2 regions of the Corallincola luteus genome follow, and region 2 is predicted to be linked to the other one. Evidence: riboswitches for the same ligand, from Rfam matches in the RefSeq annotation. Region 2 holds a riboswitch; the other holds the start of a gene.
The links. Region 2 has a riboswitch for thiamine pyrophosphate ahead of EZV61_RS10225 (TonB-dependent receptor). Riboswitches for the same ligand answer to the same signal wherever they lie in the genome.

Region 1 (4,424 bases), on a different contig from region 2:
ATCAGCCAGCAGTTGATAATGCCCACCTTTGATCAAGACCGACCCGACGCCCAGCGCCAGTAGTTGCTTGATCACGGGTTCAGGTAGCACACCATCTTGCAATGCCATACCCGCTAACAGTGCGGCCTCCATGGCGTTCGGCGTGAGTAGATCGATCCAAGGTAGCAAGTGTTTAGTAACCGCAGTCAAGGTGGACTCAGCAACTAAGTTGTCTCCGCTACTCGCCACCGCAACGGGGTCATAGACCACCAGCGGTACGCGATGCCCTGTTTGCTCCGATGTTTGTTTTAACTGCTGCAGCCATTGGCTGACCATGACCACTTGTGACACCGTGGCCAACAAGCCGATCTTGATGATCCGCGGTGGCAAATCTGCAAGCAACACATCCAGCTGAGATTGCAGTACCAGATCAGACACTGGATTAACCTGAGAAACGGCCACCGAGTTCTGCGCCGTCACCGCGGTGATCACAGTACAACCATGGGCACCTAAGCCATTAATCGCCTGCAGATCCGCTTGAATACCGGCTCCAGCACTACAATCCGAACCACCAATGGCCCAAACGATGGCAGAGACTTGGCCTTCTCCACCACCGGCAACCAGCTCACCACCACAGGTATAAGGGGTGATCATTCGCTGACTTTCTCCCCTTCTGCAGCGGCAACGTCGGTCGGCGCTTTATAGAGTTCGCTGCCTTGCTGGCGGAAGGTTTCAGACATCTTCGCCATCCCTTGCTCGGCTCCTTCGACACTGTCCACTGCCACCGTAATAGTTTCATCCAGCAGCTTAATGCTGATCTGCTCCTGCTTTGCGGCAAATTCACGCACCTCTTGAGAGATCTTCATCGAGCAGAATTTCGGCCCACACATGGAACAGAAGTGCGCCAGCTTGCCCGACTGCTGGGGGATTGTTTCATCGTGATAAGCACGGGCGGTGTCGGGGTCAAGGGAGAGATTAAATTGATCTTCCCAGCGGAACTCAAAACGTGCTTTGGAGAGCGCGTTGTCCCGTACTTGAGCACCGGGATGGCCTTTGGCTAAATCGGCCGCATGCGCAGCGATCTTGTAAGTGATCAACCCCTCTTTCACGTCGGCTTTATTTGGCAAGCCAAGGTGCTCTTTTGGCGTTACGTAACACAACATAGCGCAGCCGTACCAACCGATCTGCGCAGCACCAATACCTGATGTGATGTGATCATAGCCGGGCGCAATATCTGTGGTCAGCGGCCCCAGCGTATAGAAAGGCGCTTCATGGCAGGCTGAGAGCTGCTTATCCATGTTCTCCTTGATCAACTGCATCGGCACATGACCAGGACCTTCGATCATCACCTGCACATCATATTCCCAAGCGATTTTGGTCAGCTCACCCAAGGTATAGAGTTCACTGAATTGTGCCTGATCGTTAGCATCCGCGACCGAGCCGGGACGCAAGCCATCACCCAGGCTGAGGGAAACGTCATAGGCAGCACAGATTTCGCAAATATCGCGGAAGTGGCTATAGAGGAAGTTTTCCTGATGGTGAGACAAGCACCATTTCGCCATGATTGAACCACCACGGGAAACGATACCTGTCATCCGTTTCGCCGTCATCGGCACATAGGCCAGCAACACGCCGGCATGAATGGTGAAGTAATCAACGCCCTGTTCACACTGCTCAATCAAGGTGTCACGGAATACATCCCAAGTGAGATCTTCCGCCACCCCTTTCACTTTTTCCAATGCCTGATAGATAGGTACGGTGCCAATCGGCACCGGGCTATTACGGATGATCCACTCACGGGTTTCGTGAATATAGCGACCCGTTGACAGGTCCATCACAGTGTCGGCGCCCCAGCGGGTTGACCACACCAGCTTCTCTACCTCTTCCTCAATCGAAGAGGTCACCGCCGAGTTACCGATATTGGCATTCACCTTGACCAAAAAATTACGGCCAATAATCATCGGCTCCGACTCTGGGTGATTGATATTGGCTGGAATAATCGCCCGCCCTTCAGCCACTTCGTTACGAACAAATTCCGCTGTTATCTGCTTTGGTAAATTCGCGCCGAATGCCTCGCCCGGATGTTGCACAGCCAGCTCCGCTGCCACTTCAGCCCGGCCCATATTTTCACGCAGCGCAATGTATTCCATCTCTGGGGTGATCACGCCTGCGCGGGCGTAATGCATTTGGGTGACACAACGCCCCGCCAAAGCTCTTTTCGGCTTAGGTAGATGCTCAAAACGGATATGGTCTAAGCCTTCGTCGGCAAGACGCTGCTGGGCAAACAGTGAGCTGGCACCAGCGAGCGCTTCAGTATCATTGCGCGCTTCAATCCATTGTTGACGCAAGCGCGGTAAACCGCGTTGCAGGTCGATGCTGGCATCAGCTTCTGTGTAGTAACCTGAGGTATCATAAACGCGGATCGGCGCGTTATCTTCAAATTCAGGCTGCGCTTTTGTGCCGCCAACTAAGGTTGGCGACAACGAAATTTCACGCATCCCGACTTTCACGCCAGGTAATTCACCCTGCACAAAAACTTTATGCGAATTAGGAAAAGAGAGATCTGCCAAATTGGCAAAAAATGCTTGCGCGGCGGCACGGGCGTCGCGCCGTGGATTGCTTTCTGAAACAGTCGTGGTTTGTGTCATTGTGGCCTCACGTTAATCCGTAGTAACAGTTAACGCCGGCGCACCGATAGATGAGTGGTTCAGTAGGATTAAGGGCTATGGCTTCTGCTAGGTATCGCAGCTGTTTGCGATAGACAACAGGGACACGCCCTCTTGTTTCCCTTCGCAGGCATTAACCTGATCAGGTTCAACGGATCCCGCTTTCGCGATCTCAGCCTATCTACCCAAAGGTAGCTCGGCACTCCGACAAGATATTGGCAACGAGTATAGGGGAAATAGAAAGGGCCGCACAAGTGCGACCCTTTAAAAACTAGTGCAAGAGATAAAGCCCTGAACTTCAGGCAGCGTAACTCTCTTCATTTGTGGCCTGAGGGCTGCTTTCGTCAGCGATCAGAACGAGTTGCTTTAGGTGATCAAAAATATCCACCATCACAGTGCGATCCGTCGCCAGTTGTTTTCGCAGCGCTTCCACTTCTGCTGCGGTCATGGCTTTATCCATTACAATCTCCAACTGGGTTATTTAAAATTGGTTATAAATTGGTCTGCGCTAAGAGTAGTAATCACTAAAAAATACGGTCTGATCTAGCGCAACAAATTCTCAATTAGCTATTTATTCGTCATTTAATGATGCAATTTTAGTCAATTGTTTACGTTTTGTTAAATTTTTTAGCGAAAAAAAGTAACTTTTTTATAACACGCGGTTTTACAAAGATTTTTCTGCACTGAAAATAGTTTTATGACAACAAAGCGAAGCCATCACGCTCAAATACGGGATAATTTGCGACCCAGATCACATCTACAAAATAGCAATAGTCCAAACCGTTGGAAATTTACTCAAAAAAAAGAGAGCAACAATTTGCTCTCTTACTTTGAAATCACACGAAATGTTAACAATTTCATTTACATATTTAGCTCAACGCGCGCTTAACCAGTGCCAACATGGCTTCAGGTAAATCAAGTTGCAACGCTGCGGCATGACCCGCCTCAGACATCTTTGCCCAAGTCTTACGAATAATGCCTAACATCTTCTCTTCCGTATGCTTGGCTGCAAAGTCAGCGAAGTAATACTCCAGAAAAACCAGACAGATAACATCTTCTAAGGTCTGGCATTCGGCATCACGCTTAATTTTCTCTTTGCGCAGCAGTTGTTGGGTACGTACCGCATCGTCTTCGCTGTAGCCTTGCTCACGCATTAATTCCGCAGCCAAGTCTGCGTGCATTTTGCCCAAATCGGTACGCCACTGATGATAACCCTGACGATCCATCGGATAATCGCTGCGTGGGATCGCCCACCGCTTAATATGCTGCGCACGGGCCGCGATCTGCAGATGCTCACTGGCACCCGGCGCAAACTGTGCCAACCGCTCACTCATCCGTTGCCCATATAACAGCTCTTTTGGCACTTCGACCTCATGACAAAATTCCATATTGGGGTCTTGGCTATTCACCTGATCGATAGCCTCTAAAGTCAGATCTAAAGCCGAATTATTGTCCATGGGTCATCCTTCGTTATCTTTGTCTCAGGTTTAAATTAGCAGAATTAGAGAGTTAGCAGAAATCCCGCGACTTTAATCGCAGCGCGTGTAACTCATCGCTCCGATCCGTCAGTTTACCAGCAATCAGGTGCACTACCTCCCCTTGCTGATCTAACACGCCCCTGACCTCCAACAATCGGGCAGTCAAATAGGGCTGTTTTTGTGCCCGCGCCGTTGCCTGCCACACCACCACATTGGCATTCCCGGTTTCATCTTCCAGAGTAATAAAGGTCACTCCCGAGGCGGTACCAGGGCGCTGTCGTCCCGTCACCAGTCCCACCAC
Region 2 (4,424 bases):
GCTCTGCCGCCAACTCACCAATTCTAGTGTTGGCGAAATTCAGCAGTAAGCTAAGCTCATTCGCGCGCAACGTAACATCTGCAACCAACAACGCACTCTGTTCAGTCACATCAACGCCAAGCTTGGACTCCCAACCCAATAGTGCCAAGCGTAACGATAACAAGCGGTTAATCCCCCTCTCTACATTAGCCATGGCTAACTCATTTTTTAGAGCTTGCTTACTGTCCAAGCCATCAAATGCCGCCCGTTTATCTTCTAGATCGCTATTCCTTTGCTGAAAGGATCGGTTGAGTATTTGCCCTTGAGCCACCAAGGTATTAGTGATCAAGGTCCGCGTCTCATCGCTAACCGTCGCATCAGGATTAGCGAGCTCCTCTAGCAATCCAGGTAAAACTTCTGTTTGATAATCGAGCAGAGACTGCACGCGCAGATGCAAAAGCAACCTTTGCTCTCCTTTGGCCGTAGCATACTCATCAATAAGCAATTTGCTTGTTTCATGATTATCAACGATACGCCTAACTTCTGAGTCAATATCATCTGCAAGCGCGGGGAATGTAGCGACGGCCAGCAAGATGGAAAACACCTTGCAGAGAAAAAAGGAGGTGAAGCAACGCTTCCTTTGCATATCTAAGTTCCTGAAGAAGTTATAGATCTAACTACTAGTATGCATGAAAATCCTATAATTCAAGTAATCACCGTGTTGAATGTTCACAGGGTGTTACCAAATACAACTGGCATCTCAGCGGTTCAGAGTAGATATTAGTTATTAAGCGCGTTTAGAAGAGGCGAAGCATGATGAAAAAGGTACTACTCACAATCACTGGCGTCACATTAATATTATTGGGCGCAGCGCTAATCATTACACCAGTACCTGGAATACTATTTATGATCATAGGGCTAGCCTGTTTGAGCCTGGTGTATGAACGTCCTAAATCTTTACTGCGCTTGCTGCAAGCAAAGCTACATCACGGCGCACGACGCATTGATAAACGCCGTATGCAGAAAAAACTCTATCGTTAACATCAATATTGAGGAAATTTGCTTTACCCACGCCATAGGGTTGGTGACAATGTAACAATCATTAAGCTGATTGCCCGCTACAGATGTCTAAGAAATTATCCTCATTTGCCGATCTCGCTGCACTAACCGGTCAGGCAGCACCGTCCACGGTGTCGACCAATGAATCACAACAAGATCTTGTTTATAGCACCGACGGTGGTCGCGTGGTAACACAAAAGCATGTCGATACGACGGCGATAATTGGAGACGGTCGTGTTCGGATATCTCGCTCAACGAAGGGCCGCGGAGGGAAAACTGTTTCAGTTGTGACTGGGCTAGCTCTTACTCATTCAGACCTGCAAAAGCTTTGTAAAACCCTAAAGAAACAACTTGGTTGTGGTGGTGTGGTTCGAAACGGCGAACTTGAATTTCAAGGCGACAAACGCGACCAACTGCTTAACGAACTAACTAAAGCTGGCTACCAAGCCAAATTAAGCGGTGGCTAAAACAATGAAAAAATATCTTACTCTTCTAGTGCTGCTTATCGTTTGTGCCTGCGCTGGTCCATTCTTTATTAAAGGCCCCGATGGCAAACCATTGCTAACCACCGCAACGATCTTTCCTCAAGATCAAAGTACCGTTTGGCGATACTGGAAAAACCGTATTTTGTTATCGTTTAAAATGCTAAGCCGACAGGCGCAGGAGAAATTAGGTGTCGAAGCTGACGCACCTAACGTGTACCGGTGGCAGGACGAACAAGGCAATTGGCATTACGGAGATGCTGAAGCGGGCAATAAAGCGGGCGCTCAAACCGAGCAAGTAAAACTTAAACCGGCAAAAATTGTTGGGCTTGACGGGCCATTACAGGAAGAAGATAAACCCACCGAAGCACCGGCGGCTGCTGATGGTGTCTCTCTCAGTGAATACACCGAGCGTCTCGGTAATATTAAGGCTGATGCAGAAGAAGCAAAGCGACTAATGGAACAAAGAAACGCTGCGCTGGAAAAATCAGAGTAGAAAACTCAACAGAAACGTCAACTCCTGGCGTTTCTGGTATTGCTCCCCTATTTCATCATTTGCATCAGTTATGGCCCGCCTTAACATGAGCAGTTGTAAAACTATTGCCACTATTTAGTTAAAACTCATTTATAATTGCTCTCGGCCAAGGGGTGTTCTTGTTCAGAACTGAGACATCAATGATGAACCCTTTGAACCTGAACCGGCTGGTACCGGCGTAGGAATGGCGCTTTTCATCGAGCACAAATACCAGCCCCGATCTTCCCCAAAAACTGGTAAATGCATATATGCTCTTTTCCACTCTACCCCGTAAAACTAAGCTTGCCGCCGCCATCATTACCTCTTTGGGTATCCCTCTGCCTGTATTCAGCGCAGCACCTACGGTAGCAGATGAAGATATAGAGCGTATCAAAGTTACCTCCAGCTTCCGCTCCGAGTCACTACAACACTCAGCTTCGAGCATTACTGTTCTAGACAGTAACCTGATCCAAGACGAGGGCGGCGAACATTTTGAAGACCTCTTACACAACGTTGCCAATTTAAGTTGGGCAGGTGGAAGTTCGCGGCCAAAGTACTTTCAAATCCGAGGCGTAGGTGAACAAGAGGAGTATCAAGGCGCTCCCAACAGTTCAGTTGGTTTTGTTGTCGATGACATTGATCTTTCTGGCTTGGGAATGACCTCCAGTCTTTATGACATAGAGCAGGTGGAAGTGTTGCGTGGCCCCCAAGGCACCCGTTTTGGCGCTAATGCCCTAGCAGGTATGATCTATACGACCAGTAATGATCCGACTGACACGAGAGAGTTTGGTGCAGAGATCAGTGGTGGCCAAGAAGACCTATTCAGTTATGCAGGTTTTGCCTCTGGCCCAGTTGATAACAGCGGTGATCTGCTCTACCGCGTTTCGATACAGCAACATAGCGAAAATGGCTTCAGAGATAACGATTATCTCGGTTCAGACGATAGCAACGAACGTGACGAACTAACATTACGTAGTAAGTTTCGCTGGTTTGCGAGTGATGAATTGCAAGTTGATTTAGCCCTGCTCTACGCCAATTTTGACAATGGCTATGACGCTTGGACATTAGACAATAATGGTTTTACCACCCTAACCGACCAACCTGGTAAGGATAAGCAGGAAACAACAGGCGGCTCCCTTAAGCTAAACTGGGAGCTTAATGAATTTGTTGATCTGGTATCAATATCCAGTGCTGCACATACCAATCACCGTCATGCCTATGATGGCGACTGGGCAAATCCAGAATATTGGTCTGCGTTGAGCTGTACTGATTATTATGATGAAAACGGCAATGGCGATTTCACTGACCAGATCCCCTGTCAGTACGACTACACTTGGGACAAACAGGCCACTCGTGACACTTACACTCAAGAAGTTCGCTTGTTATCTACTGAACAATCAAGGCTTTTTAGCGGCACTACCGACTGGTTGACTGGGTTGTATATACAACACTTAGAGGAAGATAATGACCTGGAAAGCTACTATAACGGCTTCCCCGATCTGTTCCTGCAGAGTGACTACGAAGCAACTAGCATTGCGCTATTTGGTCAGTTAGATACACAGCTCAATGCCGCAGCCAGTTTGTCATTAGGACTTAGAGTAGAACAGCGCGACGCTTCATACGATGACAATGGTGGTGACTCCTTTGATCCAGACGAAACGATGTGGGGCGGCCACATCACACTCAACTACTTAATCAATGAACGCTGGCAAAGTTACGGCAAACTGGCGCGCGGATATAAGGCTGGAGGATTCAACACCGGTTTACCCGATGATTTCAGTGACAACCGAGAGTTCGACAGTGAAACACTGGATAATCTTGAATTCGGCATAAAGGGATACTGGCCAGAGCAGCAAGTATCAGTGCAGGCTGCCCTGTTTTATATGCATCGAGACGATCAACAAGTGGAAGCCTCTACTCAAGATCCGAACAACCCTCAGCGCTTCTTCCTATATACCGCGAATGCAACCAATTCCGATAGCTATGGCTTAGAGTTAGAAACGTCTTGGCAAGCGACGGATAATCTTACCCTGTACTCAAGTCTAGGCTTATTAGATACTGAATTTGACGACTATGTCGTCACCCAAGCAGATGGCTCTGAGCTCGATCTATCTGGTCGGGAATTAGCACATTCTCCCAATTATCAGTTCAGTATTGGAGCCACGTGGCGTAACGATGAAGGCTGGTTTGCCAATATCAACTTGAACGGCTCTGATGGCTATTACTACTCAGATAATCACGATCAGAAAGCTGACAGCTACGAGTTGCTTAACGCACGTTTAGGCTATGAAAAAGAAGATTGGTCCGTGTATCTGTGGGGCAGAAACATCACAGACGAAAAGTATGGTGTCCGTGGCTTCTACTTTGGGAACGAACCCGATCAGGATTGG

Region 1: another riboswitch for thiamine pyrophosphate. It lies ahead of thiC (phosphomethylpyrimidine synthase ThiC); the one in region 2 lies ahead of EZV61_RS10225 (TonB-dependent receptor).

Annotation. Positions count from the first base shown of each region.
Region 1 covers NZ_SJXE01000002.1:14,477-18,900, reverse strand. Annotated here, with positions in the region: gene thiE (thiamine phosphate synthase) at 1-633, opposite strand, end outside; gene thiC (phosphomethylpyrimidine synthase ThiC) at 630-2,627, opposite strand; TPP riboswitch at 2,747-2,862, opposite strand; gene EZV61_RS19415 (hypothetical protein) at 2,944-3,105, opposite strand; gene EZV61_RS06635 (DUF4202 domain-containing protein) at 3,515-4,102, opposite strand; gene EZV61_RS06630 (error-prone DNA polymerase) at 4,155-4,424, opposite strand, start outside.
Region 2 covers NZ_SJXE01000004.1:143,969-148,392, forward strand. Annotated here, with positions in the region: gene EZV61_RS10205 (mechanosensitive ion channel family protein) at 1-625, opposite strand, end outside; gene EZV61_RS10210 (PGPGW domain-containing protein) at 793-1,020, shown strand; gene EZV61_RS10215 (translation initiation factor) at 1,104-1,505, shown strand; gene EZV61_RS10220 (DUF4124 domain-containing protein) at 1,510-2,016, shown strand; TPP riboswitch at 2,155-2,257, shown strand; gene EZV61_RS10225 (TonB-dependent receptor) at 2,304-4,424, shown strand, end outside.